DNA from 3 places in the Aurantimonas sp. A2-1-M11 genome. Region 3 is predicted to be linked to each of the others. Evidence: predicted binding sites of a transcription regulator. Region 3 holds the regulator's gene; each other region holds the start of a gene.
What was found. Region 3 encodes PhoB, which activates phosphate uptake and scavenging genes when phosphate is short. Its sites were predicted from a motif close to TGTCATNNANCTGTCAT; they were not measured.
Positions count from the first base shown of each region.

Region 1 (2,264 bases), on a different contig from region 3:
TGGTTTTTCAGTCAGTTGACCGGTCGAGCCGACTCAGAAGGTGAACTTCATCGAGGCGTTGACCGCGTAGACGAAGTCGTCGCCGACCGTCGCATCGAAATAGGCACCGTCGCTGACCGACTGCTCGCCGTCGGTCCAGTAGCCGACGAGACCGCCGAAGCGCAGTTCGCTCCACTCGTTCGCCTTGAAGGAGACGCCGCCGGCCAGGGTGTAGAGATCGGTATAGGTGGTCTCCGAACCCGTCGACACGCCGCGATCGTAGCCAAGCGAGACCGCGCCCGAGATCTGCTCGTTGAACGCCCGGCCGAGGCCGATCGACGCCGTGTAGCCGTCACGCCAGTTGTAGGGCGAAAGGCTCGAGCGGGTCACGCCGCCCGTGGTGATCGAGCTGGCCGCCACGCCGTTCGTGCTCCAGTCCGTCCAGCGGAACGATGCCAGGAGCAGCGTGCCGGGGGCAATACCCGTCTGGGCGTTGATGTAGAGGCTCTGCGGGCTGACGACATCACTGAATCCAGAGGTACCTTGCTGAATCACCGTCCCGATCGGGAATAGAACATCAGTAGTTGTGGCAACCTGCCCCGTGCCGCTGAAGCTGTCGTGCTTCACCTCCGAGCGGTATAGAATTTGCGCGCGCAACGCGATCTCCGGCTTCTCGAAGGCCGCACCGATACGGTAACCAGTCGCATAGCCACTTTCCGTTTCAACAGTTGCGCGAACTGGCAACGGCGTCGTCGAGAGGCTGGTCCCGTCAAAGGTGAAGTCTTCAACAAACACGCCGCCCAGCATGCTGAACCGACCAATGTCGTTGGTGTAGGACAACCGGCAGGTCAAGCCGAATTCGTTCGATTCGAATTCGCTCGTCTCGGTCCGCGAACCGGCGGTCGGGCCGGCCGGCAGTGCGTCGCCCGGCGATCCGCGGTAGTCGGATTCCGCCGCGAAGGAGATCGTATAGGTTCCGGCGCAGCCGGCCATCTCGCTGTTGATCGCGAAGGCGAGCGAGGGAATGGCGTAATCCTGCGTATAGGTGCTAAAATCGCCGCTCTGGCCGTCGATCGACTCGAAGCCGCGCTGCGGATTGACGTAGGTCATGCCGAACCGCATCGAAGCCGTGCCCGCCTCGTACAGGATGTCCGTGTCAGCCGTGCCGCGCTGGAAACCGCCGGCGAGCGCCGACGAGCCGAGCGCAGCCGAAGCCAGCGACGCACCGAGAATCGTTGTCAGAATAGTTCGCAATGGAATCCCCCCACTCGTTGAACCTCGGCAGACCTCGACCACCGAAAGTTGACGCGAACGTAAACGAGAAAATCGCAGGCCGGAACCTGCTCGTTGCACGCCGACGCAATTGCGACGCTTTCGCCACACCGACGACCCTAGCCGTCGAAGCCTGCGCAAACCTTTGCAGAGCCTGATTTTTCCGTTTCCAAAACCGGGGATTACGCCAGATTGAAGGGGGGTGACACTGTGTCGGCCAGGGGATTTCCCGTCACATGCGTGTCATAAATGCGACAGGCTGACCAAGGGTCAGCGCCATTGGTGTTGGGTCTGCGCCGGCGGTGACGTCGGCGCGCAGCATGCCCTCCCCCAGAGCCGTCCGCCGCGCGCCGATCCGCCGGGTTACTGCAGCCGGTCGAGGGCCGCGGAGAGCTTGTCGGCCTCGAGCCGGTAGCCTTCGCGCTTCTCGCGCTCCTGCTCGACGATCTCGTCGGGCGCATTGGCGACGAACTTCTGGTTGGACAGCTTGCGGTCGATCCGCTCGATCTCCCCCAGGGCCTTGTCGCGGGCCTTGCGGAGACGGCTGCGTTCGGCGGCGACGTCGATGATCCCCGCCAGCGGCAGGGCGAAGCTGGCCCCGGCCGCCAGGATCTGCGCCGACTGGTCCGGTGCGGTCTCGGCGGTGGAAATCGTGGCCAGCCGCGCGAGACGCTTCAGGGCCGCACCGTGGCGCTCGACCCGTGCGGCGGTCGCCGCATCGGGGGCCACGGCCACGAGATCGGCTTCGGTGGCCGCCGGCACGTTCATCTCGGAGCGCACCGAGCGGATCTCGGAGACCACCTCGATCAGCCAATTGATGTCGTCCGCAGAATCACGATCGGCGAAGTCGAGTGCCGGCCAGCTGGCATGGCACAGCAGCGACGCGCGCTCGCCCGCGGCGGTCACCTGCCAGAGCTCCTCGGTGATGAAGGGCATGAACGGATGCAGCAGCGCGTAGATCCGGTCGAGCACAGCGCCCATGACATGGCGCACCTCGTTGGCCGCCGCCTCGT
Region 1 covers NZ_JAZHLI010000002.1:109,245-111,508, reverse strand. The annotation lists gene VQ042_RS01485 (long-chain fatty acid transporter) at 34-1,275, opposite strand; gene VQ042_RS01480 (valine--tRNA ligase) at 1,615-2,264, opposite strand, start outside.
Region 1: the regulator PhoB is predicted to act here: its motif matches at 1,482-1,498, upstream of VQ042_RS01485 (long-chain fatty acid transporter).

Region 2 (2,264 bases), on a different contig from region 3:
TCCTGACATACCCCCACGGCCCTTCGTCACCGCGCCGCGGCCCCGGCATGCGCCGAGTGGCCAACCATGAGGGCCGTCCTTGCTGCGATCTGCGCTATCGGCTTCGCCCTCCTGCCGGTCGGCGGACCTGCATTGGCCGGCAAGATCGAGATCAGGCCCGTCGAGCAGGTGGTGGAACTCTTCACCAGCCAGGGCTGCTCCTCCTGTCCGCCCGCCGAACGCATCCTGACCGACCTTGCCAGCGAACCGGGTGTCCTGGCGCTCGCCTATCATGTCGATTACTGGGACTATATCGGCTGGCGCGACATCTTCGGCTCGGCCGAGAACACCGAGCGCCAGCGCGCCTATGCCTCGGCCTTCGGCACCACCACTATCTACACCCCGCAGGTCGTCGTGAACGGCATGGCCGACGCCATCGGCTCCCACGAGGGCAAGGTGCGGGCGCTGATGGACAAGCATCCCCTGTCGAGCGTCGGCAAGGGCGCCAGCGTGACCATGCGGGTCGAGGAAGACCGGCTGCATATCACCGCCGATGCGGCCCTGGCCGGGGCGGGCGGCAAGCACCCGGTCCTGATGCTCGTCACCTATGACGACGAGACCCGGACGGCGATCGGCTCCGGCGAGAACCGCGGCACCACGATCGTCAACACGCATGCGGTGCAGGACTGGCGAATCCTGGGCATGTGGGCGGGCCAGCCGCTGGAAATCGACCTGCCCCTGGACATGCTGACCCGGCCGCAGGGCGAGGATCGCGGCTGGGCGGCCCTCCTGCAATCGGTCACCGACAAGGGCGAACCGGGCCCGATCCTGGCCGCCGCACAGGTCGAGTATCACGAACGCTGACGCGCCGGGACGGCCGTTGCCGGGCTGCATCGTGCCTGCAGAATTGCGGTTGAACCGCTTGGGCCCGACCCCATTTCCGTGTCACCATATCGTCACGAGACAGGACGCGCCCCACGATGCGGCGCATTGACCGCAAGAGGGGCTGACTTGGATTCTTTCGGATCGAACGGCGACAACGCGTCCAATCTCGTCCCGTTTCCCGGCTCCCGCACGTCAGACCTGCCGATCGTCTCCTTCGACCGACGCGAACTGTCCCAGATCCTGCGCGTCTACGGCCGCATGGTCGCCGCCGGCGAATGGCGCGACTATGCGATCGACATGCTGAAGGACCGCGCGGTCTTCTCCGTCTTCCGGCGCACCAGCGAGATGCCGCTGTACCGGGTGGAGAAGAACCCCAAGCTCGCCCGCAAGCAGGGCGCCTACCAGGTGGTCGCCGCCGGCGGCCTGATCCTCAAGCGCGGCCACGACCTCGGGTCGGTGCTCGGCGTCTTCGACAAGAGCCTGAAGCGCACCGAGATCGGCTGAACCCTTCAGAGGGGCCGGCGTCAGACCGGGCGACGTGTCTCGTCCGGCAGGCTGGACGCGCCATCCCCGATCGGCATCTGCATCAGCACCGTGTCGATCCAGCGGCCGAACTTGTAGCCGGAATTCTCGAACACGCCGATCATCCGGAAGCCCGCCCGCTCGTGCAGGCGGATCGAGGGCGTGTGGTCGGAGCCCCCGATGACCGCGATCATCTGGCGAAAGCCGCTCTCTGCCGCCAGTTCCATCAGGCGCATCAGGAGATCGGTGCCGACCCCGCGGCCGCGCGCCCCGGGCGCCAGATACACCGAATCCTCCACCGCGAAGCGATAGGCCGGCCGGGTCCGGAAGGCATTGGCATAGGCGTAGCCGAGCACGGTGCCCGCGGCATCCTCCGCAACAATGTAGGGAAAGCCCTGCCCGGTGATCGCCTGGAAGCGCGCGGCCATCTCCGCCGCATCCGGCGGCACCAGTTCGAAGGAGGCGGTGCCGTAAAGGACAGCCTCCTCGTAGATGGCGGTCAAGGCGGGTACGTCCTCGATGGTGGCGGGGCGGATCGTGTGGGCACTCATCGGCGGCTGCGGCTCTTCCTGGGGGTTGGCACCGATCCTTGATGCACCGCCGTGCCGGCCGGATCAATGCTCCGCCGTCAGGTGTGCCGCGCGGATCGCGCGGAAAGCGGCCGGTCGCCGCCTGCCATCGCCGAACCCGCAGGCAAGAAAAAGGGCGACCCGCGGGCCGCCCTTTGCAGTCTCATTCCCTGAACGGGCAGACTATTCGCGGTTGCCGAACAGCTGCAGCAGGAACAGGAACATGTTCAGGAAGTCGAGATAGAGGCGCAGGGCGCCCATGACGGCCTTGCGGCCCATCACGGCCGAACCGTCGCCCTCATAGTACAT
Region 2 covers NZ_JAZHLI010000057.1:7,050-9,313, forward strand. The annotation lists gene VQ042_RS19720 (DUF1223 domain-containing protein) at 67-843, shown strand; gene VQ042_RS19725 (DUF2794 domain-containing protein) at 991-1,368, shown strand; gene VQ042_RS19730 (GNAT family N-acetyltransferase) at 1,389-1,937, opposite strand; gene VQ042_RS19735 (Bax inhibitor-1/YccA family protein) at 2,139-2,264, opposite strand, start outside.
Region 2: the regulator PhoB is predicted to act here: its motif matches at 923-939, upstream of VQ042_RS19725 (DUF2794 domain-containing protein).

Region 3 (2,264 bases):
GCGGTCAGCCGTCGCGCTCGTGGAGGGATTCCAGCCGCAGCGACCATGCCGAAAGGAGCTTGCCATGGGCTGGACTGACGAACGCGTGGAGCTGTTGAAGCAGCTCTGGACCGAAGGCCTGAGTGCCAGCCAGATCGCCGATCGCCTCGGCGGCGTCAGCCGCAATGCCGTGATCGGCAAGGTGCACCGCCTGAAACTCGAATCGCGGGCCCGCCAGCCCAATGTGGCGCAGCCGGTGGCGGTCGAACGCCCTGCCCCGCGCCGTGCCGCCGAGGTCGAGACCGTCGAGATGGTCGTGCCCGCACGCCTCGTCGCCGCCTCCGCGCAGGCCCCCGGCCGCGCCATGCCCCGCACCATGGGCGCCACCGCGCTCAAGATGGAGCCGGAGGAAGAGCTGGAGGTGGTCGCCGAGCCGCACACGCGCGAAAGCGCCGAAGTGGTGCCGATCGCCCGCAAGCTCAGCCTCGTTGAACTCAGCGAGACCACCTGCAAATGGCCGGTCGGCGACCCGATGAAGCCGGACTTCCATTTCTGCGGCAACAGCGCGCGCGATTCCTCGCCCTATTGCGCCTATCACGCCAAGCTCGCCTTCCAGCCCTTCTCGGATCGTCGCCGCTCGCGCTGACGCCTCCCTTTCGGTCGAAACGACAGACACCCCGCGAGGCCAGGCCGCGCGGGGTGTCTTCTATGCCGTGATGTCTGCCGGGTGCGGGCGGCCCGGTGTCAGGCGCCCGCACCGACCCGCGTGCGCGCCGGCGCCGCGACGGGCTTGGATGCGCTGAACTGTTCGTCGAGGGCGTAGCCGGCGCCACGCACGGTGCGGATCGGGTCCCGCTGCCGGCCGCGATTGATCGCCTTGCGCAGGCGCCCGACATGCACGTCCACGGTGCGCTCGTCGACATAGATGTCCCGGCCCCAGACGCCGTCCAGCAGCTGCTCGCGGGAGAACACCCGGCCCGGCGACTGCATGAAGAATTCCATCAGCTTGAACTCCGTCGGCCCGAGCTTGATCTCGCGGCCGCCGCGCCTCACCCGGTGCGTCTCGCGGTCGAGGTCGATGTCGCCGGCGACGAGCTGGCTGGAAATCTTCTCCGGCTTGGACCGGCGCAGCATCGCCCGAACCCGGGCGATCAGCTCCGGCGTCGAGAACGGCTTGACGACGTAGTCGTCGGCGCCGACCGAAAGCCCGCGCACCCGCTCGCTCTCCTCGCCGCGCGCCGTCAGCATGAGGATCGGCAGGCGCTCGGTCTCCTCGCGCTGGCGCAGGCGGCGGCACAGCTCGACACCCGACAGCCCCGGCAGCATCCAGTCGAGGATCAGCAGGTCCGGGACTTCTTCCTTCAGCCGGATGTCGGCCTCGTCGCCCCGGTCGATGACGTCGACGACATAGCCCTCGGCCTCGAGATTGTACCGCAGGAGGATCCCGAGGGCCTCCTCGTCCTCGACGACGACGATCCGTGCGCTCATCTCAGACCTCGCGATCCTGGGCGTTCAGCACGGGCTGCGTCATCGTCGCCGTTTTGTCGCCCTTCGGACGTTCGTCCGCGATCTGCTGGCCGGTCTCGATGTAGTAGATCGTCTCGGCGATGTTGGTGGCGTGGTCGCCGATCCGCTCGATGTTCTTGGCGCTGAACAGAAGGTGCGTGCAGGAGGTGATGTTGCGTGGATCCTCCATCATGTAGGTCAGCAGCTCACGGAAGATCGACGTGTACATGGCGTCGATCTGCTCGTCATTGTCGCGCACCGCCAGCGCCCGTTCGGAGTCGCGCTCGCCATAGGCGTCGAGCACTTCCTTCAGCTGTTCGAGCGCCAGTTCCGACATGTGCTCGATGCCGCGCACCAGCTGGACCGGCTGGGCATGGTCGTGCACCGCGATCACCCGCTTGGCGATGTTCTTGGCCAGGTCGCCGATCCGCTCCAGATCGTTGGAGATGCGGATCGCGCCGACGATCTCGCGCAGGTCTACGGACATGGGCTGGCGCTTGGCGATCGTCAGGATCGCCCGCTCGTCGAGCGTGCGCTGCGCCTCGTCCAGCAGCACGTCGTCTGCGACCACCGACTGGGCAAGGCCCCAGTCGCTGCGCATCAGCGCGGCGACGGATTGCTCGACCATCCGCTCGGCCATGCCCCCCATCTCGGAGATCCGGCGGACGATCAGCTTCAGCTCGTCCTCGTAGGACGTGACGATGTGTTCGGACATGACCATGGCCGCTTCCTCCTGTCGATCAGCCGTAGCGGCCGGTGATGTAATCCTGGGTGCGCTT
Region 3 covers NZ_JAZHLI010000011.1:53,304-55,567, forward strand. The annotation lists gene VQ042_RS07400 (GcrA family cell cycle regulator) at 65-625, shown strand; gene phoB (phosphate regulon transcriptional regulator PhoB) at 724-1,467, opposite strand; gene phoU (phosphate signaling complex protein PhoU) at 1,469-2,206, opposite strand; gene pstB (phosphate ABC transporter ATP-binding protein PstB) at 2,226-2,264, opposite strand, start outside.